3 regions of the Niveibacterium sp. genome follow, and region 3 is predicted to be linked to each of the others. Evidence: predicted binding sites of a transcription regulator. Region 3 holds the regulator's gene; each other region holds the start of a gene.
What was found. The regulator sigma-54, encoded in region 3, starts transcription at its own class of promoters, with help from an activator protein. The targets are predictions, from matches to a motif close to TGGCACGCTTNCTGCTNA.
Positions count from the first base shown of each region.

Region 1 (9,998 bases), on a different contig from region 3:
AATCGGCGGCGCGCTCGCGTGCGAAGCCAACCACCATCGCGCGGCGGTTGGCGATCCAGGCCACGCTTTGCAGCATGCCGACCGCGCAGCCGTAGCGGCAGAACAGATGCCGTGCGAAGAGGAATTCACCGCTCAGCACCAGCGTCGCCACGCCGATGAAGAGCGCCTGGTTGCGGGTGAGCGCGCCGCTGAGGAGGTTGTGATAGATCTCGAAAGGCGGCAGCAGGTAGGTCAGCAGCACGACTGCCCAGATGAAGGCAAAGCCGACTGCGAAGGGCACGACGACACACCACCAGCGGGCGTCGAGCCGCTCGGTGCTGCCGTTCGGGCGGATCAGCCAGCGCTCGCCGCCGTCGTGCAGCAGCGGGCCGGGGTGGGCGTCCCACACGCTGTGCTTGCCGCTGGCGCGGCGCATCAGCCGATTTACCGTTTCGACCACCGAGAAGTGCGGGCACAGCCAGCCGCAATAGAGCCGCCCCCAGCGCCAGGCTACGCCGAGCACCAGGGCGGCGGTGGCAAGGATAGGCAGCAGCAGTTTCAGCACCACCTGCGTGGCGGCCTCTGCGGCATCGATGCGGCCGGCAGCGAAGTCGTCCAGTCCAATGTGCCAGGGCATGCCGAGGAACCAGGCATGGCCGGCAATGAGGTCATAACGCAGCAGGTTGAACACCGGCGCGAGGATGAACAACACAAAGAAACCGGCCTGAAACAGCGTGCGGCGTGCCTGCAGGTGCTGCCGGCGCGGCGCGTTGGCACTGGCGATGGGGATCACGCGGCGTGGCGTGGTGGCGGGTGCGGACATGGCGTATCAGCCGACCAGCGGGTAGCGCCAGGCTTCGCGGTTGATCGCTTTGACGAGGCCGACGACGCCAAGCAGGATCAGCGATGAATGGACCACCGTGAAGTACAGGATCACGACGACCCACACGCCGGGGCCGTGAAAGCCGCCGATCGCACCGATCACCAGCGTGGTGAAGATCAGCGCGCCGCCGACCAGGCTGACGCGAAAGGCCTGCTCCAGATGCACCCGCGCGACCGGATGTGCACCGGCGCGCCGGCGCCACCAGAGCCACGCGAGCACGAGGAAGGCGAGGCCGGGCGCGAGCATCAGGTTGATCAGGTACAGCGCCTCGGCGGCGACGGCGAGCGGGCGGGGGTCGTCGGCGTCGCGCATCGGCACGTTGGGCTCAGACACCAAACGTGGCGGCGACGACTTCCATCAGGGCCCCGGCGATTTCGCGGTCGTCCGTCAGGCTTTCGACGATCGCGGCGCGGCAGGCCACCAGCGGCGCGACGCCGGCGCCGATCAGGCGTGCGGCGTAGACCAGCAGGCGTGTCGACACGGCTTCTTCAAGGTCGACATCCTTCAGCGTGCGCAGGCTGCCGGCGATCAAGACCAGGCGGTGCGCGAGCATCGGATCGCAGGCCGTTTCGCCAGTCAGGATGCCGACCTCGCGCTCGGCGGCCGGGAAGTCGAAGGCGAGGCTGACGAAGCGCTGCCGCGTCGAAGGCTTCAGGCTCTTGAGGAAGTTCTGGTAACCGGGGTTGTACGACACCACCAGCATGAAGCCGGGCGGTGCTTCGAGCTGCTCGCCGGTGCGCTCGATCGGCAGCACGCGGCGATCGTCTGCGAGCGGGTGCAGCACCACGGTGGTGTCCTTGCGCGCCTCGACCACTTCGTCGAGGTAGCAGATGCCGCCTTCGCGCACCGCGCGGGTCAGCGGGCCATCACACCACACGGTCTTGCCGTCGCCGATCAGGTGGCGGCCGACCAGATCGGCGGCCGACAGATCATCGTGGCAGGCAACGGTGTAGAGCGGCAGCCCCAGTTTTGCGGCCATGTGCGCGACGAAGCGTGTCTTGCCGCAGCCCGTCGGGCCCTTGATCAGCACCGGCAAACGGTTGCGCCAGGCCTGCTCGAAGAGTGCGACCTCGTCGCCGCTGGGGGCGTAGTAGGGAAGCGTGGCTTCCGTTTCGATGCGTGCGTTCATGAGGCGCAGCATCGGCTGCGCGCCCCGGTGCTTCCTTGATTCGCGGCAATTTGCGCACGGCGGCCGCCGTGCGCGATCGAGAATCGGCCGCGATGCTGCCTTACGTGGCGCGCCGACGGCGGCTTAGCGCCAGTGCGCCGAGCGCGCTACCGACGAGTGCCAAGCTCATCGGCTCGGGCGTCGGCAGCGGCGGGTCGGCCTTGATCACGTCGTTGCCGCACAGCATCGACCACTGCACATCGAAGGGCAGGCCCCAGTCGGCGCCGAACAGCGCACGCGGAATCGCGGCTTCGATCATGTAGTGCGTGTCGCTGCTGTACTGGCCGTAGCCGGTGACCGGGCCGCTGATGGCGATCTGACCGCTGCCAACTTGGGTGCCGGCCTTCACGGCAACCGGGTCGCGCCCGTGTGCGTACGCGGTGTTCTGGTTATCCCACAAACCGAAGTACCAGCCGTTCGCAGCGTCGCCGACGCGATACAGCGAGCCGACCTGGATCGTCGGGCGGTACAGGCTGCCGTTGGCGTTCTTGATCGCGGTGGTGGTGAAGCCGTATTCGAATTTGCCGTCGCGGCCAAAGTCGATCAGGAAATCGCCCGGCGCGTAGGTGTTGTTGCCCATGCGGGTCGCCGGGTCGAGCCCGGTGATCAGGCCGAGGTAGAGGTAAGTGGCGTCGTAATCGACATACAGCGCTTCCGCGTCGTAGGCCTGCCCGCCGTAGCCCGGGGTCAGGTAGCCGCTGCCGTTACGCGTCCAGTCCTCGACCGTGTAGCCCTTGACGCTCGCGCCGGGCGTCATGGTCGCCTTGTTGATCGACCAGTCGGATTGCAGATTACCGTCGATGACGTAGGCGGCGGCAGAGTGAGACACGAGCGCGAGGCACAGCAGGGCGACGGGTCGGAAAGACATGGCGTATCCACCTGAAAGTGATGCGCTGTATGAGCAGCAAACGTGCCAGTACCGCAAATCTGACGATCGCCGCAAATGCATGAATGTATTTGGCAAATTTGTCGACAGGAACGAATTCACATTCCGATCCCGCTTCCGTGAAATTTGCCACGTAAAAACCCTGGCGGAGTCGGGACGACCGTTGGTCGGCTTGATCGGTGGTAATTTCCAAAGCCTATAAGCTGTAAGAAAATGCGACTTCGATAAATTTGTCGATTTGCCTGCGTGCGCCAGGGAATCGCCTGCGTTTGCCCAAATTGAGCACGCCCCAGGCGGCGCGCCCGCTGCGATTTCGCCGCGCTTGTTCTAAGGTGCTGCCACAAGAGCTGTCGTGCTCTCGCCGCGGCTGCCAAGCCGGCCGAGCGCGCGGCACAACCTATGGATGACCGAGAAGCCATTCCCCCGATGAGCCCCGATCGCGCATTCGAAGCGCAAGCCTTCAACGAGCAACTGCCCGGCGGGCGCAGCGGCGGGCAACTGGCCGTAGACGCCGCGCGGCTTCACTTCAACGGCGGCGGCCAGGCCGTGGACCTGCCGCTGGAAGGGCTACAGCTGAGCCTGGGCGGCGCCAGCGACCGCCTGATCTTCCTCACCCACCCGGCGCTGCCGGCCTGGCAGTTCTACACCAGCGACCACGCGCTGCTGACGCACCCTGCGCTGGCCGATCACCCGGCGGTGCAGCACTTGCGGCGACACCGCAGCAAGCGTCGCCTGCTCGGCTGGGGCAGCCTTGCGGCAGTGCTGGCGCTGATCCTGCTGCTGCCGCTCGCGCTCTACCTGTCGCTCGACGGCCTCAGCGCGGTGGTGGCGCGGCGCCTGCCGGCGGACTGGGAACAGTCGCTCGGCGACACCGCGATCAAGCAGTTCCGCGTGCAGAAGACCTTCATGCCGGACAAGGCCGCCGATGCGCTGCTGCAGCCCCTCGTCGCCCCGCTGGTGGCGCAGGCCGGCAGCCGCTACCGCTATCACTTCCATGTGATAAACGACCCCAGCCTCAATGCCTTCGCGCTGCCCGGCGGGGAAGTGGTGATCCATTCGGGCCTGATTCTGAAGGCGGCGTCGCCGGATCAACTGCAGGGCGTGCTGGCGCACGAGATCTCGCACGTGACCGAACAGCACGGCCTGCGTTCGGTGATCAAGAGCGTTGGCGTGTATGCGGTGGCGCAGGCGCTGATTGGCGATGCCTCCGGCCTGATTGCCGCGGTCGCCGGTGCGGCACCGATGCTGATCAACCAGAAGTATTCGCGCGACTTCGAACGCGAGGCCGACCGCGCCGGCTTCGACCTGCTGACGCGCGCGCAGATCAACCCCGCTGGCCTGATCGGCTTCTTCGGCGCGATTCGCGAAGAAGAGCGCAGACAGCTCAAGCAACTGGGCGACGCCGATGCACAGAGTGCCGCGCGTGGCGCAATGGCCTACCTCGGCACCCACCCCGACACCGACGAGCGCATCGCCACGCTGCAGGCGCGGCTGGCGAAGCTGCCGGCAAGCCCCTGGCGCGACGACCGCGCGGCCTTTGCGGCGCTGAAGGCGCAAGTTCAACAGTTTGTAAGTACAACTACGACGAAAGACGACGATGAAAGCGGAAATCCGCGGCAGTGATGCTTTTTCCTATGTCGACCTGACGCTCGCGCCCGGCGACAGCGTGGTCGCCGAATCCGACGCGATGAGCAGCATGTCGGCGGATCTCGACCTGCAGGCGCGCTTCAACGGTGGCTTCTTCGCAGGCTTGCTGCGCAAGTACCTCGCCGGCGAGACGCTGTTCGTCAACGTCTTCAAGAACACCACGAAGGCGCCGCGCTCGCTGACGCTGGTGCAGCCGACGCCGGGCGGCATCCGTGCGCTGGAACTGCACAACGACACCTTCTACCTGCAACCCGGCGCGTATCTCGCGAGCACCGAAGGGCTCAAGCTGGGCGTCGGTTTTGCCGGCTTCGTGTCGTGGATTGCCGGCGACGGCCTGTTCCGCACCGTCGTGAAGGGCAGCGGCACGCTGTGGTACGGCGCTTACGGTGCGCTGCTGGATAAGGAGATCGACGGTGAGTACATCGTCGACAACAGCCACCTTGTTGCCTACGAACCGGGCATCAAGCTGCGTCTGCAGCTGGCCGGCGGCATCTTCTCCAGCCTGTTCGGCGGCGAAGGCCTCGTCACGCGCGTCAGCGGCAAGGGCCGCGTGGTGATCCAGACGCGCAGCCTCTCCGGCCTTACCGGCTGGATCAACCCGAAACTGAGCTGAGCGAGGCGCGCATGCAAGTCGAATTCATCCATCGCCCCGGCAATACCGCGGCGACGCTGCTGCTTGCCGCAGGCGAGAGCTGCACCACCGAATCGGGCGCGATGATCGCAATGAGCGGCCAGCTCGATATCGAAACCACCACGCACAAACGCGGCAAGGGCGGTCTGCTGAAGGCTGCCAAGCGCCTGTTCGGCGGCGAATCCTTCTTCCTCAACCATTTCACCGCGCGCAGTGGCCCGGGCGAAGTGGTGCTGGGCACCGCGCTCGCTGGCGACATGATGGATTACACGCTCGATGGTGATGCGCTGCTGGTGCAGGCCGGCTCCTTCGTCGCCTGCGAGCAGGGCGTCGAGATCGATACCACCTGGCAGGGTTTCAAGAATCTGCTGTCGGGCGAGAGCCTGTTCTGGCTCAAGCTCTCCGGGCGCGGCAAGGTGGTGCTGAGTTCCTTTGGGGCGATCTATCCGATCGAGGTCGACGGCGAACATATCGTCGACACCGGCCACATCGTCGCCTTCCAGGAAACGCTGGAGTTCTCGCTGACCAAGGCGGGCAAGAGCTGGCTGCATTCGATGCTGGGTGGCGAAGGCCTCGTCTGCAAGTTCAAGGGGCGTGGCACCGTGTGGTGCCAGTCGCACAACCCGGGCAGCTTCGGCATGTCGCTGCGCCCGACGCTCAAGCCGCGCAAGTAACAGGAAGGGGACACGAGATGTCATTCAAAGTGAGCGTGACCGGTTACGCGCAGGCCGACCAGGCCGCTGCACGCGCGGCCTTCGCGACGGCCTTCAAGATCACGCCGGAAAAGGCGGCCGAGTTGCTGGCGGTGTTGCCGCGCACGATCAAGGTCGATCTCGACCAGGCCACCGCGCAGCGCTATTGCGATGCCTTGCTGAAGATGGGGCTGACGAGCGCGGCCGAGCCGATGCAAGCGGCCGTGGCGCCGAGTCCGGTGCCGGCTGCTGCACCCGTGCCGGTGGCGCAGGCATCGGCCGCACCGGTTATGCCGGCCGCCGTGGTGGCGCCCGAAGCGGAGCAGCCCGGCTTCAAATTCACGATCGAAGGTGCGCCGGACTTCGCCTTCCTGACCGTGAAGCTGCCGGCCAACCACACGATCAAGGTGGAAGCCTCGGCGATGGCGACGATGGACACCCACATCCGCATGAAGACCAAGCTTGGCGGCGGGCTGGGGCGTTTCATCACCGGCGAATCGATCTTCATCAACGAGTTCAGCGCCGAGAAAGTGCCGGGCGAAATCGGCATCGCACCCGGTGCGCCGGGCGATCTGGGCCATGTGTACCTGAACGGCGATGTAATCTACCTGCAGAACGGCGCCTTCGTCGCCTGCGACCCGGATGTCACGATCGAGAGCAAGTGGCAGGGCTTCACGAAGGGCTTCTTCTCGGGTGAGAGCTTCTTCCTGATCCGCGCCTCGGGCACCGGCGACCTGTGGTTCAACACCTACGGCGGCATGATCGCGAAGGATGTGGATGGCGAATACGTCGTCGATACCGGCAACATCGTCGCCTTCACCGAGGGGCTCAACTACAGCGTGGAAAAGTTCGGCGGCTACAAGTCGCTGTTCTTCTCTGGCGAAGGCTTCGTCTGCCGCTTCCGCGGCAAGGGCCGCGTGTGGATCCAGACGCGCACTTCCGGCGCGCTGCTGACCTGGGCGCAGCAGTTCCGTAAGGCGAAGAGCGCGGACTGAGCTGGCCGTGCGGGCGGGGGCGACCCCGCCCTGTCTTCTCGCGCGCGATTCAGGCGCGCTGTGCGGTCTGCCAGCGCGTCGTGAGCCACGTGCCGATCGCGCGGATCTCATCGAGGCAAACCGAGTGTCGCATCGGATAGGTGCGCCATTCCACTGCGTAGCCCTCAGCCTGCAAGGTGTCACGCGCCGCTTCGCCAAGTCGCAACCCAACCACATCGTCCTGCGTGCCATGCGCGGCGAAGATCGGCGTCGAGCGGTTCGCCTCGCTGAGCGAATCGAGCAGCAACTGGCGCGCGGGCAGATAGGTCGAGAGCGCGATCACGCCGGCCAGCGTTTCCGGGTGCGACAACGCCGCGGTGTAGGCGATCGCGCCACCCTGCGAGAAGCCGGCCAGCACGATGCGGTGCGTCGGCACGCCGCGCGCGTTCTCGCCGGTGATCAAGGCCCGCACCGCATCGCAGGATGCACGCACGCCGGCCTCGTCCACATCGCGGGTGCTGCCATCCAGATACTTGATGTCGTACCACGCCCGCATCAGGTAGCCGCCATTGCAGGTCACCGGAATCACCGGCGCATGCGGAAACACGAAGCGGATCTTCGCGCTGCCCGGCAGCCCCAGTTCCGGCACCACCGGCTCGAAATCGCTGCCATCGGCCCCGAGGCCATGCAGCCAGATCACCGAGAAGTCGGCGTCGGGCGCGGTTTCCACTTCGAGGGTAGGGAGAACGTTGGTCATGGTTGCGGCTTGCTCAAGTTGGCATTGGCCGAGAGCTTACCGTGTTGCTGAAGCACGGCGACACTTCAGCGCAGGCCCGCGTGCCAGCCCAAGGCAATCAGTGCGATCACCAGCAACAGCCAGCCGATCACCGCAGCTTGCCAGCGCAGGCTGACGTGGCGCAGCACCATGAATTCGCGCGCGACCAGTGTGCCCTTGACGAGGGTGACGAGCGCGAGCACGACGGCCACGGCGCCTTGCGCGCTGACGATCATCACATGCCCGCTGCGGCAGACTTCGCGGTACTTGCCGTCCCACTCGCCGAGCGCGTAGGTCACCAGCGTGGCGAGCAGCAGCACTGCGAAGGCGACGTCCTCGCGATGGATGGAAGGTGTTTTCATCGCAGTACGTACACCAGGGGGAAGAGGACGATCCATACCAGGTCCACCATGTGCCAGTAGGCCGCGCCGCTCTCCAGCCCGTTCATGTGCCCGCTGCGATAGGCGCCGCGGCGGGTTTGCAGCACCAGCACGACGAGCACCACCATGCCCAGCAGTACATGCATGAAGTGGAAGAAGGTCAGGCCGATGTAGAACATGTGGAAGCGGTCGGACGACAGCGAATAGCCCTGCCCGAACACCGTGGCGTATTCATGCAGTTTCACGATCACGAAACCGCTGCCGCCCACCAGGGCCGCGATCAGCCAGCGGCTTGCGGCGGCAAGGCGTGCGGCGTTCACGCTGCGCACCGCGCGCACCACGCACCAGCTTGCGCTGATCAGCAGCACGGTGTTGATCGCGCCGCCGCGGCGATCCAGCCCGGCCTGCATCGCGTCGAACAGCGTGCGGTCGGATGCGCGCGCGAAGGCGTAGGCGACGAAGAGCACCGCAAACACCAGCAACTCGGCGAGGATGAAGATCCACACCGCGAGGTCGCCCGGCGGGTGCGCTTCGCGCGCCTTGCGGAAAAAGAAGCCCGGCGCGGGGGCCGGGCAAAGATCCACTACAGACATTCGATATCGCGGGCGACACCGGGGGCCGCCCGCGCCTCCTTTAGGTCAGGTCCGAATAAGTGGCTGCGACGGCGCATCGCGGCGTTGCGGCGTGCTCGCTCCCGCGCCTATCCACTTGACATGTCTTGGTCGCTGCGCGCGCCGCGCCTTGCGCTGCATCCGTCTCGCTCACTTATTCAGCCCTTCCTCTATCGCGTAGCGCCAGCGAGCTTGCCGCTCGTGGCCGGCGCTTCACCCTTCACCAGGCGCCTGCGCGGCGCGCAGGCAGTTCTCACTTCGCTCACTCAATGCTGGGAAGCCAGAGCCGTTTGCGGCGACGGCTTCACGAAGAAGCTCGCGATGTAGAGCACCAGACCCAGCAGGAACACGAGGCCGGTGAATTCGCGCAGCCAGTAGAACAGCGCGATCTTCTCCTGCACCGCCATGAAGGGTTGCGGGGTGTCGGAGAAGCGCTGCAGATACACCTGCAGGATGCCCGCGGCGGTGAGGAACAGCGTGATGAAGACCATCGCGATCGTCATCAGCCAGAAGCTCCACATCTCCAGCACCTGCGAGCGTTCGCTGTTGGCCGCACGGCCGCGGATCACCGGCATCGCGTAGCTGATCATCGTCAGCACCACCATCACGTAGGCGCCGTAGAAGGCCATGTGGCCGTGCGCCGCGGTGATCTGTGTGCCGTGGGTGTAGTAGTTCACCGGTGCCAGTGTGTGCAGGAAGCCCCACACACCCGCGCCGAGGAAGGCCATCACGCTGGTGCCCAGCGCCCACAGCACGGCCGCCTTGTTCGGATGCTCGCGGCGACGCTTGTTGACGATGTTGAAGGCGAACACGGTCATCGCGAAGAACGGAATCGGTTCCAGCGCCGAGAACACGCTGCCGATCCACTGCCAGTATTCCGGCGCGCCGATCCAGTAGAAGTGGTGGCCGGTGCCGAGGATGCCGGAGATCAGCGTCAGCGTGATGATCACGTACAGCCACTTCTCGATCACCTCGCGGTCGACGCCGGTGACCTTGATCAGCACGAAGGCGAGGATTGCGCCGAGGATCAGCTCCCACACGCCTTCCACCCACAGGTGCACCACGAACCACCAGTAGTACTTGTCCTTGACCAGGTTGTCCGGGTTGTAGAACGAGAACAGGAACATCACCGCGAGGCCCCACAGACCCAGCAGCAGGATGCTGGAAATCGCGGTCTTGCGGCCTTTCAGGAAGGTCATGGTCAGGTTGAACAGGAAGCCCAGCGCGACGACGACGATGCCGATCTTGGTGATCGTCGGTTGTTCGAGGAACTCGCGCCCCATCGTCGGCAGCAGGTCGTTGCCGGTGATCTTGGCGAGCGTTGCGTACGGCACCATCAGGTAGCCGAGTACGGTCAGCGCAGCCGCGACGA
Region 1 covers NZ_JAYRDJ010000021.1:33,837-43,834, forward strand. Annotated here, with positions in the region: gene ACE3P0_RS14245 (4Fe-4S binding protein) at 1-802, opposite strand, end outside; gene ACE3P0_RS14250 (hypothetical protein) at 809-1,195, opposite strand; gene ACE3P0_RS14255 (CbbQ/NirQ/NorQ/GpvN family protein) at 1,188-2,003, opposite strand; gene ACE3P0_RS14260 (PEP-CTERM sorting domain-containing protein) at 2,092-2,898, opposite strand; gene ACE3P0_RS14265 (M48 family metallopeptidase) at 3,343-4,539, shown strand; gene ACE3P0_RS14270 (TIGR00266 family protein) at 4,514-5,176, shown strand; gene ACE3P0_RS14275 (TIGR00266 family protein) at 5,188-5,868, shown strand; gene ACE3P0_RS14280 (TIGR00266 family protein) at 5,886-6,881, shown strand; gene ACE3P0_RS14285 (alpha/beta hydrolase) at 6,931-7,617, opposite strand; gene ACE3P0_RS14290 (cytochrome C oxidase subunit IV family protein) at 7,683-7,997, opposite strand; gene ACE3P0_RS14295 (cytochrome c oxidase subunit 3) at 7,994-8,608, opposite strand; gene ACE3P0_RS14300 (cbb3-type cytochrome c oxidase subunit I) at 8,893-9,998, opposite strand, start outside.
Region 1: a site for sigma-54 is predicted at 2,929-2,946, ahead of ACE3P0_RS14260 (PEP-CTERM sorting domain-containing protein). Genes of this name have one in related genera too.

Region 2 (9,998 bases), on a different contig from region 3:
ATGGCCGAACCGGCCAAGGTGCTGCTGGACGCGATTCGCAACGAACTGGGCAGCGGCTTCGGCCCCTTCAAACCAGGCAGCCACGCCTTCCTCGACCGCCAGGTGCGGCTCGACCGCCCCCACTGGCGTTCGCCGCGCTGGTTCTCGTGCTCGGCGGTATGGGTGGCTGCCGACAGCGACGAAGCCGACCACTTCTACGCCAGCAAGGGAGAGGCCTTTCTGCTGCTGGTCGCAACGGATGTGAGCCGTCAGGTACAGGAGCAGGAGAAAGCCCGCATCGCTGCGCTGCAGGCGGTGATGGCCGAGGAGAGCCGTCAGCAGGCGCTGCGCGAAAGCCTGTCGGCCGCCGTCTATCAGATGGAGGGGCCGCTCAACATCCTCGGCTCGGTGGTCAACATGATGGGCCGCCGCGGCTGCGACCCTGCGCAGGCGGCGCTCGCCGATGCGCTCAAGGCTGGCCAGGCTGCGCTCGAAACGCTGCGTGGGACGATTCCCGCGCGTGCGCCTGAGGCCAGCACCTCGGTCAACCTCAACGAGGTTGTGCGCGACGTACTGGACCTTTCCGCGGTGCGCCTGCTTACCGCAGGTGTCTCGGTCAGTTGGCAGCCGCAGCTGGTGCTGCCCGGCATCCAGGGCTCGCCCACGCGGCTGCGCGCGCTGCTCAAGGCGTTGGTGGACAACGCGATCGAAGCGATGAACGTGAAGGGCTGGCAACAGCGCGAGCTCAGCATCAGCACGCGCACCCGACACAACAGCCTGGAGGTGCGCGTGGAGGACAGCGGCCCGGGTTTGCCCGAGGCGCTTCGCCTGAAAGCCTTTGAGCCCTTCTTTAGCACCAAGAAGCAACTCGGTAGCCATCTGGGAACCGGGCTTCCCGCGGCACAACAAGTCGCGGTAGATCACGGCGGCAGCATCGAGTTGGGCAACGCTGCCAGCGGCGGTTGCACCGCCCTGCTGGTGCTGCCGCTACCCCCGCAGACGCGCGCCCCGGCGCCGATGCACGACAGTCGCGAGATCGGATAAGCCATGGATACCGAAGGCGCACTCCACCGCATCCAGCTCGAAACGCTCTACCGTGTGAGCGTAATTCTTTCGCGCACACTCGACGTCAAGCAAGCCCCGCAGGAAGTGCTGCGCGTGCTGGAGGAATCCGCTGGTCTTACGCGCGGCATGATCAGCGTGCTCGATTCCGACAGCGGCGAACTGGTTGTCAACGCCTTGCAGGGTGTAGAAGCCGACGAGTTCGAGCCGGTTCGCTACCAGTCCGGCGAGGGGGTGCTGGGCCTGATTCTTGAAGAGGGCAAGACGGTCGCCCTGCCCTCGATCGCCAGCAACCCGCGCTTTCTGAACCGGCTCGGCATCTACGAGCGGCGTCTCCCCTTCATCGCGGCGCCCATTCATGTCGGCGGTACGCTGCATGGCGCGCTGGCGGTTCAGCCCAACCGGCTGGACGACGGCCAGCTGGCGGTGCGCGCCCGCTTCGTGGAAATGGTCGCCAACCTGATCAGCCAGAGCGTGAAGCTCTCGCTCGATGTGGCGCAGGAAAAAGAGACTATCGCCGAGGAGCGCGACACCCTGCGCCGTGCCGTGCGCGGTCAGCATGGTTTCGACAACATGGTCGGCCACTCCACCGCGATGCGACGCATCTTCGAGCAGATCCGCATGGTGTCGAAGTGGAACACCACGGTGCTGATCCGCGGCGAGACAGGCACCGGCAAGGAGCTGATCGCCAACGCAATCCACTACAACTCGCCGCGGGGCCGCGGGCCTTACGTGAGGCTCAACTGCGCCTCACTGCCCGAGAACCTGCTCGAATCCGAACTCTTCGGGCACGAAAAAGGCGCCTTCACCGGCGCCGTAGCGTCGCGCAAGGGCCGATTCGAGATGGCCGACGGCGGCACGATCTTCCTCGACGAAATCGGCGAGATCTCGCCCGCCTTCCAGGCCAAGTTGCTGCGCGTACTGCAGGAAGGCGAACTCGAGCGCGTGGGCGGTGGCCGCACGATGAAGGTGGATGTGCGCGTCATCGCGGCAACCCATCGTGACCTCGAAGACGCGGTCGACGACGGCAAGTTCCGCGAGGATCTTTATTTCCGCCTCAACGTGATGCCGATTACCGTGCCGCCACTGCGCGAGCGCCTGGAGGATGTGCCTGAAATTGCCCGCCACCTGATCGGCCGAATCGGCCGGCAACAAGGGCGCCCGCTCGATCTGAGCGAATCTGCAATCACGCGGCTGATGCAATACAGCTGGCCTGGCAATGTGCGCGAACTCGAAAACTGCCTGGAGCGCGCCGCGGTGATGTCGGAGAGTGGCCACATCGACTGCGAGTTGATCCGCATCGACCGCCAGCGCGAACTCTCTGCCGCTGCTGCGGCCAACCGTATCGATCTGGACGACCCGAATCTCGACGAGCGCGGCCGCGTGATCGCCGCGCTTGAACAGGCCGGCTGGGTTCAGGCCAAGGCGGCGCGCCTGCTCAACATGACCCCGCGGCAGATCGCCTACCGCGTGCAGACCCTGGGCATCGAGGTGAAGCAGTTCTGAGCATGACGGCTGCGAAGCGGCCCGAGCAGGGTGCCTCGCAGTCCGTCGTTAAACGCGCAATCAGGCGCTCAGATCACCAGGTGATAGCGCAGGTTGTCGAAATACGACTTGTTCGGCCACTGTGCAGCATCTGCCTGACAAGAGAAGCGCACCCGAGCAATGGTGCGGGACGGCATGCTGACTGCCAGCGTCTTCCAGCCATCGCCCGCCGACGCCCCTGGCAACGTGCCGACGTAATACGACGCGGCAATGCGCTTGCCTTGACGGTCATAGGCCTCCAGAAAGGGCCGCCCGGTGGTGTTTATCATCTCGCCCGGACATGGTGTCTCGCATACCGGATAAGCGTCGATCGACACCGTATCGGTCGGCCTGTCGAACAGCACATCGATCGCGCCTTCCCGCGCATAGAAGCAGGGCGTGGTGCCCGGCGCATGAATCGACACGCCGTTCGAGCCACCCACGTAAACCTGTTTGCGCACATAGGCCGGGCCGCTGGTGAGCGGGTTGATCATCGTGAGCCCATACACCTCGCTGGCCAGCGCCCCCTCGGGTACCGGTTGTCCTGCCAGATCGGTGTCGAAGTCCATCAGCACCATCACATCGATACGAGGAATATCGGGGCCAACCTTGATCGGCGGGCGCAGTTTCGGTCTATCAACCACTGCCGGGTCCCCCGCCCCTTGCGAGCGGAGCCACTGCACAAGCGCCGGAGTCGCTTCGGCCGCCGGATCGCGGATCAGATCCGCAAGCATGCGGTTGCTGCGGGCAAGGACTGGTTTGCCCGTGTCGGGCCCTTGCGGGCGCAGTTTTTCAAGAATCGCGTTCATGATGTCCCCCTTGCAGATCAGAAGAGGGCAGCGCGGCGGCTGTAACGCTCACAACGGTCGACGCGTGCCCTTGGCAACACGCCATTTCTGCTACCAGTGTAGACCCGGCATCGCGTCGGCGCCGGCTTACTGCTTGGCGGGATTGCGCTAGGGCCGCGCCGTCGAGATTGCGCCACGATAGCTCAAGCGGATGTGCTCACTCATGCCATGGGCTAGTTCGCGTTCGCCAAGGAACACCTTGGCGCGACTCTCGCTGGCAAGCAGATCAGCCTCTTCCTCATTATGACTGCGCAGCACCACGGCGATGGTCGGATTGAGCGTCTGCGCGATCTCGACCATCTTGCGTACGCTCACCGCATCCGGCACTGCAATCACCAGCATTGCGGCGCGCGCAATGTGGGCCTGGATCAGCACCTCTGGGGTGCTGGCATCGCCGCTCACCGCCGGGATGCCATCCTTGCGCAGCGCATCGATACGCTCGCGGTTCTCATCGGCTACCACGAAGGGGATGTGCTCTTCGCGCAACATCGCAGCGATGCGGCGGCCGACGCGCCCATAGCCGACCAACACCACCTGCCCGGTCAGCAGCGCCTGGTCGGTGGACATCGGCAATTGCGCGAGCGGATCGTCACGCTGGTCGAGCCGCCGTGCCAGCGCCGAGCGTTTGCGCACCCAGGCCTGCAGTGGCTCCAGCGCGGCGAAAATCGCGGCGTTGGCGGCGATCGAAATCAGCGCGCCTGCGAGTACCAGGCTCTGGCCCTCAGCCGGCATCAAGCCGAGTGCCACGCCGAGCCCGGCGAGAATGAAGGAAAACTCACCGATCTGCGCAAGGCTGGCGCCTACCGTCAACGCGGTATTGAGCGGATAGCGGAACAGCAGCACCAGCGCGACCGCCGCAATCGTCTTGCCCACCATGATGATCGCCACCACGGCAAGCACCTTGAGTGGCTGCGCCCATACCACAGACGGGTCAAACAACATGCCGACCGATACGAAGAACAGCACCGCGAAGGCGTCGCGCAGCGGCAGCGATTCGTCAGCCGCGCGATGGCTGAATTCCGACTCGCGCATCATCATGCCGGCAAAGAACGCGCCCAGCGCGAACGAAACGTCGAACAGCTTGGCCGCACCGAAGGCTACGCCGACCGCCGTAGCCACCACACTGAGCGTGAACAGTTCCTGCGACCCGGTGCGCGCAACCCACCACAACAACTTAGGCAGCACGCGGCGCCCCACCACCAGCATCAAGGCGATGAAGGCGCAGACCTTGAGCAAGGTGACGGCCACCGTTTGCCAGATATCGTTCGTTGCGACACCCGCCGCGCCGCCGCCTTCGACCCCGCGCAGCACGCCGGCCAGCGCCGGCAGCAGCACGAGCACCAGCACCATCACAAGGTCTTCCACCACCAGCCAGCCCACCGCAATCTGGCCGTTGACCGACTTCAGCAGCCCCCTGCCCTCCAGCGCTCTCAACAGCACCACGGTGCTGGCAACCGACAGACACAGCCCGAACACCAGCGCACCACCAAGGCTCCAGCCCCACAGCAGCGCTGTCGTCATGCCGAACGCAACCGCCACGAGGATCTGCACGATCGCGCCGGGCACCGCGATCCGGCGGACCGCCATCAAGTCGCTCACCGAGAAATGCAGGCCGACGCCGAACATCAGCAGCATCACGCCGATTTCCGCCAGCTGACTCGCAAGCCCCACATCGGCCACAAAGCCCGGCGTCGCCGGCCCGATCATCACGCCGGCAAGCAAGTAGCCCACCAGCGGCGGCATATGCAGGCGCGTGGCGGCGAATCCAAGCAGCAGTGCAAGGCCGAACCCCGCGGCAATGGTGGCAATCAGGCTGACGTCATGGGGCATCGTTCGGGCTGTTCCTCGTGAGGTATGGCGCGCCACGGGAATCGCAGCGCCAAGTAAGGGAGCGCGCGCGGCGCAAAAAGGTTCCGGCGGAACAAGATTTGTTCAGGCAATGCCCGACGCGCCCCGGTGCGTGGCGTTTCACTGCATCGAGTGCAGGCCGATCATGTTGCCGTCCGGGTCGCTCACCAAGGCGATGAACCCGTACTGGCCGATCGCGAACTTCTCCTTGAACACGCAGCCACCGCCCGCCTTCACCCGCGCCGCCTCAACGGCGCAGTCCGCGCAACTGAAGTACACCAGCGTGCTGTTACCGCCGGACGGACAGCCATCCATCTTCACCAGTGCCCCCGAGGCGCCCGGCACATCGGCCATCGGGAAGGCCAACATCTCCATGCCAGGGCTCTCCAACGCCTGCAGGGACACACCGAATACGCCCTCGTAGAACGCCTTGGCACGGGCCATGTCCTGCACATAAATTTCGAACCAACCAACCGGATTGCGTTGCATGTTTGCCTCTCCTTCAAAGATCTGGGACGGCCACCGTCGCACTTTGGCCTGAACTAAGCATCGGATACCGTCGCCCCCGCTTCAAGCCAATCGTGCCCCTGTTTCATTGCAGGGGGCGCCGTTGCTTCATCTCATAGAGGCTCGGCAGGTCCGCTTGCGCGCGAAGTAGCACCAGCCGGGGTCGTTCCGCCCCATCATGGCCGCCAACGCGGTATCGTTGCGCCCTTTGTTTCATCCCGGTTTCGCATCGCCATGTCTCAGCCCAGCTTCACCCCCGACAGCTACGCCGCCCAACTCGCCCCCAAGGTGGCGCAATTCAAACGTGACTTCGCGCCTTTCGGCCTGCCCGAACCCGCGGTGTTCGAATCGGCGGCGCAGCATTACCGGATGCGGGCCGAGTTCCGCATGTGGCACCACGGCGACCGTGTCGACTACGCAATGTGGGAAGCCGTGGACCCGAAACAGCCGGTGCTGCTGGAAGACTTTCCGACCGCTTCGGCCGCGATCTGTGCCGCGATGCCAGTGCTGCGCGACGCGGTGATCGCCTCGCCCGAGCTCAAGCGCAAGCTCTTCCAGGTGAATTTCCTTTCGACGCTCAGCGGCGAGATGCTGATCACGCTGATCTACCACCGCAAGCTCGACGAAGCCTGGGAGGCCGCCGCACGCGAACTGGCGGCGAAGATGCAGGTACTGCTGATCGGCCGCAGCCACAAGCAGAAGATCGTGCTGGAGCGCGACTGGGTACTTGAGGCCTTTGAGGTGGATGGCCGCCCGCTACGCTACCAGCAGATCGAGGGCAGCTTCAGCCAACCCAACGGCGGCATGAACCGGCAAATGCTCGGCTGGGCCTGCCAGCAAGCCAAGACCCTCGGCGGCGATCTGCTGGAACTCTACTGCGGCAACGGCAACTTCACCGTCGCGCTGGCGCCGCACTTCGAGCGCGTGCTGGCCACCGAGGTCAGCAAGTCCTCGGTCCGCGCAGCCGCGTACAATCTGGAAGCCAACGACGTCGGCAACGTCGCCTTCGCGCGGCTTTCGAGCGACGAAATGAGCGACGCGCTGGCGCGGGTGCGGCCGTTCCGCCGCCTCAAGGACATCGACCTCGACAGCTATCGCTTCAGCACCCTGTTCGTCGATCCGCCACGCAGCGGCCTTGACGAAACCACGCTGAAGATGGCGGCGGGCTTCGATCGCATCCTCTACATCTCGTGCAACCCGCAAACGCTGCGCGACAACGTCGAGGCGCTGCACGCAACCCACCGGATCGACGCCGCCGCGGTGTTCGACCAGTTCCCCTACACCCATCACCTCGAATGCGGTTTGCTGCTCACACGCCGGGGCTGAGCACGACCCGACCTGTGCGCTTTCCCACATCGCACTGTGTAGGCTAAGCGACACTGCGGCGGGCCAACCGCGCGGACGGCCCGCCGCAGCACTGTTCGCGCAGATCGGCACGGCAATTGCTGAACCGGAGACACACATCCTCCGGAGCGCCTCATGCCGACGCCTACCCCCCCGAACACGGCCACCAAGGCCAGCGGATGCGCCAGCGGGCGCTGCGGCTCCAGCGCGAGTCAGATCGACGAATTGGATGCCAGCGTCGCGCAGCGCGTGCAGGACCACCCCTGCTACTCCGAAGAAGCACACAAGTACTTCGCACGCATGCACGTCGCAGTCGCCCCGGCCTGCAACATCCAGTGCAACTACTGCAACCGCAAGTACGACTGCAGCAACGAGTCGCGGCCTGGCGTGGTGTCAGAGGTACTGACCGCGGCGCAGGCGGTGAAGAAAACGCTCGCAGTGGCGGCCGCGATTCCGCAGATGAGCGTGCTAGGCATCGCCGGCCCCGGCGATGCGCTCGCGAATCCCGAGCGAACCTTCGCCACCTTCGCCGAACTCTCGCAACGTGCGCCGGACCTGAAGCTGTGCCTCTCCACCAACGGGCTGATGTTGCCGCAGTACGTCGACCAGATCGCTGCGTATCACGTTGACCACGTCACGATCACGATCAACTGCATCGACCCTGACATCGGCGCGCAGATCTACCCGTGGATATTCTGGCAGCACCGCCGGATCACCGGGCGCGAAGCCGCCGAGATCCTCATCGCGCAGCAGCTGCGCGGGCTTGAGATGCTGGTCGCACGCGGCATTCTGGTGAAAGTGAACTCGGTGATGATTCCCGGCATCAACGACCGGCACCTGAAGGAAGTCTCACGCATCGTGCGCGCAAAAGGCGCCTTCCTGCACAACGTGATGCCGCTGATATCCGACCCAGCGCACGGCACGCACTTCGGCCTCACCGGCCAGCGCGGCCCTACCCCGCAGGAGCTCAAAACCTTGCAGGACGAATGCGCCGGCGACATGAACATGATGCGCCACTGCCAGCAATGCAGGGCTGACGCGGTGGGCATGCTCGGTGAGGATCGCGGCGCCGAGTTCACGCTCGAGAAAGTCGAGGCGATGCAGATCGACGAGCACGCCGCGATGGGTCGCCGGCTCGCACTACGCGCCGCAATCAATGCCGAACTGGCCGAAAAGCGCGCGGCGCGCCATGACGCCAGCGCGCAGGTGATCGCACTTCACCGTCCGGTCGCAAACATCGGCCGGGCTGTACGCATGGCCGTGGCAAGCAGCACCGGGGCGGAAATCGACACCCACTTCGGTCACGCCAAGCACTTCCATATCTTCGAGGTCAGCGCCGAGGAGATCCGGGCGCTGGGCACTCGCGCCGCCGCGCAGTACTGCGGTGGCGAGGCGGACTGCGGCGAAGCCGACAACACGCTCGCCCGCACGCTGGCCGCGCTGTCCGACTGCGAAGTGATGCTCTGCGCCCGGATTGGTATCGAACCCTGGAGCAAGCTCGAAGCCGCAGGCATCCGCCCCGACGGCGCCCACGCAATGGAACCCGTCGCGTCAGCGCTGCACGAAGCGTGGAAAACGATGCTCGACAACGGGCAACTCGCGGCTGCGCCCGCCAGCCAGCGTCGCGCTTAACCCGGGGTAGCGGCATGGCACTCGAAATCGTTGCGGGCTGCGTCAATTGCTGGGCCTGTGTCACGCTGTGTCCGCACCAGGCAATCTTCGAAGCCCGGCCACATTTTCTGATCAACTCCGATCGCTGCACCGAGTGCATCGACACGCACGCCACGCCGCAGTGCGCCGCGATCTGCCCGATCGAGGGCGTGATCATCGACGAACTGGGCACGCCCCTTAACCCGCCCGGCTCGCTGTCGCCGGCTGCCCGCGACGGATGAGTCCGCATCGTGGCTCACCCGGACGAAGCGCGGGAAATGCCATGGCCGACGCCACAGATCGCTTGGCCGCCAGCCGAAGCAGCCGCGCGCGTTCGCGCGCACGCGCGGGGCGCACTGCTCGGTCTGGCGCTCGGCGACGCGTTGGGCGCCACGGTGGAATTCATGACGCCGCGCGAGATTCGCACGCAGTATGGCCGCCACACGCAGATCCGCGGCGGCGGCTGGCTCAAGCTGGCGCCCGGTCAGGTCACCGACGACACCACCATGGCCTTCGCCGTCGCCGAAGCGCTGATCCGCAACCGCCATCCGACTGCAGAGGACTACGCCCGCGCGTTCGACGCATGGATGCGCAGCAAGCCGGTCGACGTCGGCAACACGGTACGGCGCGGCATCACACGCTATCGGCGCACCGGTGAAGCCTGCGTGCCACCTTCCGATGACGCAGGCAACGGCGCCACCATGCGCTGCGCCCCGGTCGCAATCGCACTGCTCGGCGCGCCCTCAGAGTCGTTGCACGACGCCGCAATCGCGCAAGCACGCGTCACGCATCACAACCCACTCACCGACGCCGCCACCGTCTGCGTCGTCCGCATGATCCAGGCGGGCATCGTCGGCCACGGCATCCGCGGCGTGATCGCCCTCGCCCATGAACTCGTGAAGACTCAGCCCGCCTTCCACTTCCGTGGCAAGCCAGCACTCAACCCGAGTGGCTACATCGTCGACACCATGCGCGCGGTGTTGCAAGCCATCGACACCACCGACAACTTCGAAGCAGCGCTGATCGACGTCGTCAACCGCGGCGGCGACGCCGACACCACCGGCGCCATCACAGGCGCAATACTCGGTGCGCTGTACGGAGAGCAGTGCTTGCCGGGCTACTGGCAATCAGCCCTGCAAGCCACCATTGCCGCGCAATGCCGAACCTACGCCGACCGGCTCGCCAAAGCCTGATGCACGGCGATTTCCGAACCGCAAAAGCGCGGGGCGAGAACGC
Region 2 covers NZ_JAYRDJ010000034.1:29,122-39,119, forward strand. Annotated here, with positions in the region: gene nifL (nitrogen fixation negative regulator NifL) at 1-1,023, shown strand, start outside; gene nifA (nif-specific transcriptional activator NifA) at 1,027-2,547, shown strand; gene ACE3P0_RS17620 (hypothetical protein) at 2,616-3,374, opposite strand; gene ybaL (YbaL family putative K(+) efflux transporter) at 3,522-5,243, opposite strand; gene ACE3P0_RS17630 (VOC family protein) at 5,382-5,750, opposite strand; gene trmA (tRNA (uridine(54)-C5)-methyltransferase TrmA) at 6,003-7,094, shown strand; gene nifB (nitrogenase cofactor biosynthesis protein NifB) at 7,248-8,744, shown strand; gene ACE3P0_RS17645 (ferredoxin) at 8,759-9,004, shown strand; gene draG (ADP-ribosyl-[dinitrogen reductase] hydrolase) at 9,014-9,955, shown strand.
Region 2: a site for sigma-54 is predicted at 7,200-7,217, ahead of nifB (nitrogenase cofactor biosynthesis protein NifB). Genes of this name have one in related genera too.

Region 3 (9,998 bases):
TGTAGAGCAGGGCGCCGGCCAACGGCGCCGCGACACAGGGGCCGACAATCAAGGCCGACAGCACCCCCATCACGGCAACTCCCAGCACCGAGCCGCCGCGCTGGTGGTTGGCGCGGTCCGAGAGGCGGCTCTGCAGCGCCGAGGGCAGCTGCAGTTCATAGAAGCCAAACATCGCGAAGGCGAGCACGACGAAGATCGCAGCGAAGCCGCCGAGCACCCACGCGTTCTGCAAGGCCGCGGACAGCAGCGTGCCGGACAGCCCGGCCGCGACGCCGGCAACGGCATAGGTGAGCGCCATGCCGAGCACGTACACCCCTGCCAGCGCGGCCGAGCGCGCACGCGTGACATGCGCGCCCTGGCCCACGATGATGCCGGAGAGGATGGGCAGCATTGGCAGCATGCACGGCGTGAAGGCGAGCAGCAGGCCGGCACCGAAGAAGCTGAGCAGGATCAGCGAGAGTTTGCCGGTACGTAACAGCCCCGCAAGGCGCCCGCTCTCGTCCGCGCTGACCGGCGCCGCCGCTGCGATGGCCGGACCGCCGGGGCTCACCGCCGGGGCGGCGTCGCTGCGCGCGCCGAGCTTGCCGAGCGCTCGCGACAGCAAGCCGCCGCCATCCGCGCCGCCCAGCGTCACGAGGGTGGTCTGCGGCGGGTAGCAGACGCCCACATCCGCGCAGCCCTGGTAGGTCACGCTCAACTGCTGGCCATCGCGCACTTCGCCCGACGCGACCGGGACGCTGACCGCCAGATCGCCGCGAAAGATCTCAACCTCGCCAAAGAACTCGTCCTGCTTGCGCTCACCTGCCGGATAGCTGGCGGCTGCGAGCTTCAGCGAAGCGTCCTGCGGCTCGAACGCGAAGCGGTGCTTGTAGAGGTAGTAGCCCTTCTCGATCGCGAATTGCAGCGATACGGTATGTGCGTCCTGCGCCTGTGCGGTAACGCTGAACGCCTTTTCGGGTTCAAGCAGGTCCGGGGCCGCCAGCGCGGTTGTCGTGAAGCTGCAGAGCAACAGCGAAATCAGGAACTTCATCGGTTTGTGTCTAGAGCCCGTCGGGCAAATGTTCGTCAGGTTCGGTCGCGTCGGCCACCCACTGCAGGTAGGCCGCCGCACCACGATTTGCTTCCACTGCGAGGATTTCCGGCACCTCGTAGGGGTGTTCCGCCAGCAGTGCCGCTTCAAGCGCGGCGTAACGGGAGGCGGTGGTCTTGATCATCAGCGGCACTTCGTTGGTCTGCTCGATGGCACCCTGCCAGCGATAGACCGAGCGAATCGGCGCAAGGATGTTGACGCACGCCGCGAGCCGACGTTCCACCAGACTGTGCGCGGCGCGCTCGGCGCTTGCTGCGTCGGGGAAGTTGCACATCACGATCAGCACTGGCTCGGCCATCGCCGTCTCCTGCCATATCCGGCCCTGAATTCTAGCGGCGCTTGAGCGGTAATCCTTGGCGCCAAACAAAAACCCCGCCATCGGGCGGGGTTTTCATTGAGGCGATCGAACTTAGCCCTTGAGGCATTCGCTCATGAACTTCTTGCGCTCATCGCCCTTCTTGCCGGTCGCCTTCTCGTTGCAGATCTTCATCTTGTCCTGTTGCGAGCCGGCGGGTTTGGCCTCGGTTTTGGCGTCCGCCGCGGGTGCGTCGGCCGCCGCAGGTTTTGCGCTGAGGCATTCGCTCATGAACTTCTTGCGCTCGTCACCCTTCTTGCCTGCCGCCTTCTCATTGCAGACCTTCATCTTGTCCTGCTGCGCAGTCGGCGCTTTCGCGTCGGCTTCGGCGGCTGCGGCCGGCTTTGCGCTGAGGCAGTCACTCATGAACTTCTTGCGTTCGTCGCCCTTCATGCCGGTCGCCTTTTCGTTGCAGACCTTCATCTTTTCCTGCTGCGCAGTCGGCTTCTTGGCTTCGTCTGCGGCATGGGCGGGGAACAACGCGAACTGCGCGGCCAGTGCTGCAGCCAGGATCACGAGCTTCTTCATGCAAGGCCTCCGGAGAGAGATTTTGGGCGAGATGTTGGCCGCGGATCACGCGGCCGCGGTGAAGACGGTCGGCTTACAGGTCTTCTTCGTCGAGATCCAGCGCCGAGCGCTGGCGATCAACGAATTCCTGCATCGAGTCTATGCCACGTAACTGAAGAATGGTATTTCGCACCGCCGCTTCCAGCAACACTGCAAGGTTGCGGCCGGCCGCGACAGGCAAGGTAACGCGCCGCGTCGGCACCCCCACGATGTCCTGCATGTCGTCTTCCAGTGGCAGGCGGGGCATCTGTGGGCTCTCGCCGCGGATCTGACGGTGCAGATGCACGACCAGCTTGAGCTTCATCTTCCGACGGCAGGCCGTCTCGCCGAAGATCGTGCGGATGTTGAGGATGCCGAGGCCGCGGACTTCGAGGAAGTCCTTCAGCATCGGCGGGCAGCGCCCTTCGAGCACGCCAGGCGCAATGCGCGAAACCTCGACCACATCGTCGGCCACCAGGCCGTGGCCGCGCGAGATCAGTTCCAGCGCCAGTTCGGATTTGCCTGCGCCCGAATCGCCAGTGATCAGCACGCCGAGCCCGAGTACGTCCATGAACACGCCATGCAGCGATGTCTTTTCGGCGAGGTTGCGCGCGAGGTAGGTGCGCAGCGAATCGATCACCCGCGCCGTTTCGGCCGAGGTCGTGAACATCGCAACGCGTGCGCTTTCGAATGCACTCTGGATCAGTGGCGGCACTTCACAGCCATCCGCCACGATCATCGCCGGCGGATGCGCCAGCAAGATGCTTTCAAGCTGATGCTGCACCTTGTCGCGTGCCTGGCGGCGAATCCAGCCCAGTTCCGCTTCGCCCATCACCTGGATGCGGTTGGGGTGGATGATGTTGAGGTGGCCGACCAGTTCGGCCGGCCACACCTTCTCGTTCGGGACCTGCACCTCGACATCGAGCGGGCCGGCGAGGTGGCTCAGGCCGAGCCGATCGCGGTTGTCCTCGTAGATGCGGGCGACGCTAGTTCGCCGCATTCGGGTTCCAGTTCACGAACAGGGTGTGTGCCTCGGATGTATCGCTGGCCAGCGTCAGGGCATCGCGGAAGCTGCGGTCGGAGAACATCTGCGCCAGTTCCGACAGGAGGCGCAGGTGATGTTCGGTGGCGCTTTCGGGCACCAGCAGCACGAACATCAGGTTCACCGGCTTGCCGTCCGGCGCCTCGAAGGGCACCGGTTGGGCGAGGCGGATGAAGGCGCCGACGGCGTCGCGCAGGCCCTTGATGCGGCCGTGCGGGATCGCAATACCTTGACCGAGCCCGGTAGAGCCGAGCTTCTCGCGTGTGAATAGCGCGTCGTAGACAGCGCTGCGCGCGAGTCCCTGATGGTTTTCGAAGAGCAGGCCTGCCTGTTCGAAAACGCGCTTCTTGCTGCTCGCGTCAAGGTCGACGAGCACATTGGACGGCGGCAGCAGCGGGGCGATGAGATTCATGCTTGGGGGTTCAGAAATGCACTGCGCGCCCGAAGGCGCGCAGATCCGGGGTCAGCTCATGTTCGGCGCGGGGGCTTTCCGCAAGCTTACGCGCCGGGATTCACTAGAGCGACCGTGATTACGATTCTGCAGACTGGCGCTTGTGCGCCTCGTGGCCGTGATCGTAGGACTTTTCCTTGTGCTTGAGAACCTGCCTGTCCAGTTTGTCCGTCATGGCGTCGATTGCGGCATACAGATCTTCCTCGATGCTCTCGACGAAAATGTCCTTGCCGCGTACATGTACCGTCACTTCCGCCTTTTGCTTCAGCTTATCCACCGACAGGATCACGTTCACGCTGGTGACATGATCGAAGTGGCGAATCACGCGATCCAGTTTCGACGTTACGTAGTCGCGAAGGGCGGCGGTAACTTCGAGATGGTGTCCGGTGATGTTCAGGTTCATGATTTATCCTCTCAGATCATCTTGCGCTGGCTGACCGGCGGGATGTTGAGCGACTCGCGGTACTTTGCGATGGTACGTCGCGCAACGACTATCCCCTGCTGGCCGAGAAGCTCGGCAATCCGCGCATCGGAAAGCGGTTTTTTGCGATCCTCTGCCGCGACCAGCTGGCGAATCAGCGCACGAATCGCCGTAGCTGAACACGCGCCGCCAGAATCCGTGGCGACGTGGCTGCCGAAAAAATACTTCAGTTCAAGGATACCTCTTGGCGTGGCCATGTACTTCTGTGTGGTCACCCGCGAGATCGTCGATTCATGCAGATCAAGCTGCTCTGCGATTTCGCGCAGCGTCAGCGGGCGCATTGCCACGTCCCCATAATCGAAGAACTGCCGCTGGCGGTCAACGATTGCCTGGGAGACCCGCAGGATCGTGTCAAAGCGTTGCTGTACGTTCTTGATCATCCAGCGCGCCTCCTGCAACTGCCCGGCCAGTGATCCGGCCGAGCCACGGTGCTGCTGCAGGATGCCGGCGTAGAGCTGGTTGATCCGCAGCTTGGGCATTGCGTCCGGGTTCAGTGTCGCACTCCAGTGGCCGCGTACCTTGCGCACGATCACATCCGGGATCACATAACGCGTCTCGATTGCGGCAAACCGTGCACCGGGGCGTGGATCGAGGCTGCAGACGAGCTGATGCGCTTCGCGCAGGGTCTCGTCGCTGCAACCCAGATGCCGCTTCAGGCGCACGAAGTCCCGCGCGGCAAGCAGCTCCAAATGCTGTTCGACGATCACCATCGCCGCATCGCGCGCTGTGCTCTCGGGTAGCAAACGCAACTGAAGCTTCAGGCATTCGCCCGGCGAACGGGCGCCGATACCGGTGGGGTCAAGGTTCTGCAGATGCGCCAACGCGATCTGCAACTCGTCGACGTCGACTTCGAATTCGGGTGGCAGCAGTTCGAGCAGTTCTTCGAGCGGCTGGGTGAGGTAGCCATCGTCGTCGAGCGCTTCGATCATGAAGCGCAGCAGCGCGCGATCGCGGTCCGACAGCGGCATCAGGGCGACTTGTTCATCCAGGTGGTCGCGCAGGCTGGTCTGCGCCGCGCGGAATTCCTGGAAGTCCGTCTCGTCGTCCTCGTCGCGACTACCGCTGCCACTGCCGCCGCCTTCGCCGGACCACTCGGTGGGGCCGTCGTCGTAGCTGCCGGCATCGTCAAAGCTCGGTTCGCTCGGTTCGGGTGAGGTCTCCGCTGCCTCCGCGGCGACATCGTTGGCGGTGTCGGTGCGTTCGTCGCCGCTCGGGGTGGTGGCGGACTGGCCCCAGGATTCCGGGTCCGATTCCGCGTCTTCGCGTTCGAGCAACGGGTTCTCGAGCAGCATGCGCTCGATTTCGCTGTTGAGCTCCAGGGTCGATAGCTGCAGCAGCTTGATCGACTGTTGCAGCTGCGGGGTCAGCGCGAGCTGCTGGGAGATACGGAGCTGGAGCGAGGGCTTCATCGTAGGGGTTGCGCGATCAGAGTCGGAAATGTTCGCCGAGGTAGACCTCGCGAACCTTGTCGTTCTGGACGATTTCGTCAGGGCGGCCGCTGGCGAGCACCACCCCTTCGGTGATGATGTAGGCGCGATCGCAGATACCCAGCGTCTCGCGCACGTTGTGGTCGGTGATCAGCACGCCGATGTTGCGATCCTTCAGGAAGCGGATGATCTTCTGGATGTCGATCACGGCGATCGGGTCGACGCCGGCAAAGGGCTCGTCGAGCAGGATCACCTGCGGGTTGGTGGCCAGCGCGCGTGCGATTTCAACGCGGCGGCGCTCGCCCCCCGACAGCGACATCGCGGTGGCGTCGCGCAGGTGCGTGATGCCCAGTTCGCCCAGCAGCTGGTCGAGCCGGGCCGTGAGCTGATCCTTTGGCAGCTTCTGCAGTTCGAGCACCGCGAGGATGTTCTCGGCGACCGTCAATTTGCGGAAGACCGAGTTTTCCTGCGGCAGGTAGGACAAGCCCAGATGCGCCCGCTTGTGGATCGGCAGGTGGGTGATCTCCTTGTCGTCAAGGATGATATTGCCGCCATCGGCGCGGACCAGGCCGACGATCATGTAGAAGCAGGTCGTCTTGCCGGCACCGTTGGGGCCGAGCAGGCCGACGACCTCACCGCTGCCGACTTCGAAGCCAACATCGCGCACGACGGTGCGCGCCTTGTAGCGCTTGGATAGACCGCCTACCTTAAGCAGACTCATCGAACGGCTCTTTCAACACTTTTCTCACGACCTCCGCGGAGAATCCGCGGGCGGTCAGAAAGCGCGCCTGGCGCGCCCATTCCTTTGCATCGCCCGGCACATTGCCAAACTTGCGTGCCCATATGGCCCGGGCGCGTTCCAGCTCTGTTTCGCCCAACTCGCTCGCTAGCGCGTCGCTGATCGTGTCCTGATCCACGCCGCGCTGTGCGAGCTCGTGCTGGATGCGTCGCTGGCCCAGCCTGCCGGCGCGGCTGCGCACATAACTTTCGGCGAAGCGGGCGTCGGACAGCAGGCCCAGTTCGCTCATCCGTTCAAGCACCGCTTCGACCGCTTCCGGCTCGCCATGCGCCGCGAGCTTGCGCGCCAATTCGGCCCGGCTGTGCTCGCGCTGCGCCAGCGTGCGCAGCGCGCGGGCTTTCAGCTCGTCGCTGCTCATCGCTTGTCTTCGTGGCCCGTTCAGGCCGCGGCAGCTTCCCCGGCCGGCAGCTCGGGCAGGCCCAACTGAACGCGGATCTTGTTCTCGATTTCGCGTGCAGTCTCAGGATGCGAGCGCAGGAACTCGCGCGCATTGTCCTTGCCTTGCCCGATCTTCTCGCCGTTATAGGCGTACCAAGCGCCGCTCTTGTCGACGAAGCGTTGCTCGACACCCATGTCGATGATCTCGCCTTCACGCGAGATGCCTTCGCCGTAGAGGATGTCGAAGTGCGCTTCCTTGAACGGTGGCGAGACCTTGTTCTTGACGACCTTGACCTTGGTCTCCGAGCCGATCACCTCGTCGCCCTTCTTGATCGTGCCGGTACGGCGGATGTCCAGACGCACTGAGGCGTAGAACTTCAGCGCGTTACCGCCGGTCGTGGTTTCCGGGTTGCCGAACATCACGCCGATCTTCATGCGGATCTGGTTGATGAAGATGACCATCGTGTTGGTGCGCTTGATGTTGCCGGTCAGCTTGCGCAGTGCCTGCGACATCAGGCGGGCCTGCAGGCCGGGCAGCTGGTCGCCCATCTCGCCCTCGATTTCGGCCTTCGGCGTCAGCGCAGCAACCGAGTCGATGACCAGGATGTCGACACCACCCGAGCGGACCAGCATGTCAGCGATTTCGAGCGCCTGCTCGCCGGTATCCGGCTGCGAGATCAGCAGGTCGCCAACATTCACGCCAAGCTTCTGCGCGTAGGACACGTCGAGCGCGTGCTCGGCGTCGATGAAGGCCGCCACGCCGCCCATCTTCTGCATTTCGGCAATCGCCTGCAGCGTCAGCGTGGTTTTGCCGGAGGATTCCGGGCCGTAGATTTCGATCACGCGGCCGCGCGGCAGGCCGCCGATGCCCAATGCAATGTCCAGCCCGAGGGAGCCAGTCGACACCGCCTGGATGTCCGACTCCACCTCGCCGTCGCCCATCCGCATGATGGAGCCCTTGCCGAACTGCTTCTCGATCTGGGCCAGCGCGGCCTGAAGTGCTTTCGCCTTGTTGTCGTCCATGGGGTTTCCTCGATTCTGTGGAAACGATTATGGCACAGAGATTGCGTGCGCCTGAGTCGGGTGCGTGCAGTAAAACATGGCACACTTCCACCACTTCACACGGCGCGCGTTTCGCTCGCCCAGCGAGACCGATCCGATGCCTGAAATGCCCGCCGAACTCCCATTGTTTCCCTTGCATACCGTACTGGTTCCTGAAGCGCGTTTGCCGCTCAAAGTGTTTGAAGTGCGCTACATGGACATGGTCAAGGCGTGCATCCGGGATGGCAGCAGCTTCGGCGTGTGTCTGATCGAAGAGGGTCAGGAAGTCGGCGCGCCGGCCACACCCGCACAAGTCGGCACGAGCGCGCGCATCGTCGAGTGGGATATGGATCAGCCCGGCATCCTGCAGATCGTCGTGACCGGCGAGCGTCGTTTCCGCATTGCGCATGCGGTCGCCCAGCCTGATGGTCTCTTGCGTGCAGTGGTCGAATGGATGCCGGAGCCCGCGGTACAGGCGCCGCCGGAAACCCTCGCCGACACCCTGCCCTTGTTGCAGGCCGTCGTCGCGGATGCGGGTGACACCGCGATTCCGGCGCCGCACCGCTTCGACGACGCAGCCTGGGTCGGCTACCGCTATACCGAGATCCTGCCGATACCGGTGAAGGCCAAACAGAAGTTGCTGGAACTCGAGGACCCGCTGATGCGGCTCACCATCATCCAACAGTTTCTTGTACAGCGCGGCTTGCTCAAGCAGGACGCCTGAGCGGCGCACTCTCAGAGGCTGTCGAGCAGGCGCCGGACCGGCGTTGGCAGGCCAAGCGAATCCCATTCCTGTTGGCTGGCCCAGCGCCAGGCCGGGTCGCGCACACCTTCGCCCACCACATCCAGCACTAACGCCTCAAGCGTCAGGCGGAAGTGGGTGAAGGCGTGCCGCAGCGGCGGCAGGGCTTTGGCCACGCCGACCACGCGTAACCCGAGTGTCAGCGCATGGGCTTCGGCATCGAGCTCATCCGGAATTTCGGGCAGTGCATAAAGGCCACCCCAGATGCCGTGCGCCGGCCGCTTCTGCAGCAGTACCGCACCGCCGTTGCAGGCAATCAGCACCCGACTTTGCCGTTCGGGCACCACGCGCGTCGGGCGGGGTGTCGGGAGTTCCGCTTGGCGGCCCTGCTGACGTGCCACGCAGCTGTTCGTAACCGGGCATTCGGCGCAGCGAGGGCGGCTGCGCGTGCACACCGTGGCGCCCAGATCCATCAGCGACTGGGTGTAGGTATCCACGCCCTGCGCGGGCAACAGCGATTCGGCGAGCGCCCACATCGATTGCTCTACCGCGCGTACGCCGGGAAAGCCTTCGATGCCGAAGTGCCGAGCGAGCACCCGCTTTACATTGCCATCGAGAATCGCGGCTCGTTCGCCAAAACAGAATGCTGCAATGGCTGCGGCGGTGGAGCGGCCGATGCCGGGCAACTCGGCGATTTCGGCTGCGGATGTCGGGAAACGGCCGCCATGCAAGCGTACGACCTGCTGCGCGGCGGCGTGCAGGTTGCGCGCCCTCGCGTAGTAGCCGAGTCCGCTCCAGAGCGCCAATACGTCGTCGACCGGCGCGGCCGCGAGTGAGGCCAGATCGGGAAAGCGCGCGAGGAAACGCTGGTAGTACGGGATCACCGTGTCTACCTGCGTCTGCTGCAGCATGATTTCGGATAGCCACACGCGGTAGGCGTCGCGATTTGCCTGCCAGGGTAGATCGTGACGGCCATGCTGTTGCTGCCATGTGATCAGGGCTTCGGCGAACGCGCTCATTGCACCTTCTCCGCGCGCCGCGTGCCGAAGCTCAGCCACAGCAGCGCAAAGAAGGGCCAGAAGCTGCCGACCAGCTCGGTCAGGCCGTGGAAATTCAACACATGGCCTTGCTGGCGGATGCGGGTCATGGCATCCCAGTAGGGGTTGTCGGGGGCGAGGTTGACCAGCGCGGTTGCGGTCATCAGTGCGAGGCCGATCAAGGTGTGGCGAGTATGCACGCTGGCTCGCCAGAACAATGCCAGCAAGGCGATACCGATCGCGAGCCCGCGTAGCCCGCCCGGTGTGGCCCAGTGCCAGGGTTGCGCAGGCACCAGGAACAGCGAGCTGGCCAGCGTCTTCACGCCAATGCCGGCCAGCAGCACGGTCGTCGCCAGCAGCAGCGAGGGCGAGCGCATCGCGTGCCTTGCCAGCAAGCCGATCGCCACCGTATTCGCGGCCGTGAGCGCAAGCTCCACGCGCAGGAAACCGTGGCCGGTCAGCGCGTAACTGGGGGTCAGGTCGATCAGGTTGCGCAGGTCACCGTTTGCGAACAGGTAGCTGCTCGGATTCAGCAGCGACACCCACCACAGGCCGACCACCAGCAGGCCGAAGCCGCCGGTGCGGCCCGGCAGGATGCGGCGCTCGCGC
Region 3 covers NZ_JAYRDJ010000006.1:29,239-39,236, reverse strand. Annotated here, with positions in the region: gene ACE3P0_RS06455 (protein-disulfide reductase DsbD) at 1-1,030, opposite strand, end outside; gene cutA (divalent-cation tolerance protein CutA) at 1,041-1,388, opposite strand; gene ACE3P0_RS06445 (PsiF family protein) at 1,500-1,973, opposite strand; gene hprK (HPr(Ser) kinase/phosphatase) at 2,047-2,991, opposite strand; gene ptsN (PTS IIA-like nitrogen regulatory protein PtsN) at 2,978-3,445, opposite strand; gene hpf (ribosome hibernation-promoting factor, HPF/YfiA family) at 3,564-3,887, opposite strand; gene ACE3P0_RS06425 (RNA polymerase factor sigma-54) at 3,899-5,374, opposite strand; gene lptB (LPS export ABC transporter ATP-binding protein) at 5,391-6,113, opposite strand; gene recX (recombination regulator RecX) at 6,100-6,549, opposite strand; gene recA (recombinase RecA) at 6,570-7,592, opposite strand; gene ACE3P0_RS06405 (LON peptidase substrate-binding domain-containing protein) at 7,669-8,334, shown strand; gene mutY (A/G-specific adenine glycosylase) at 8,346-9,371, opposite strand; gene ACE3P0_RS06395 (VanZ family protein) at 9,368-9,998, opposite strand, start outside.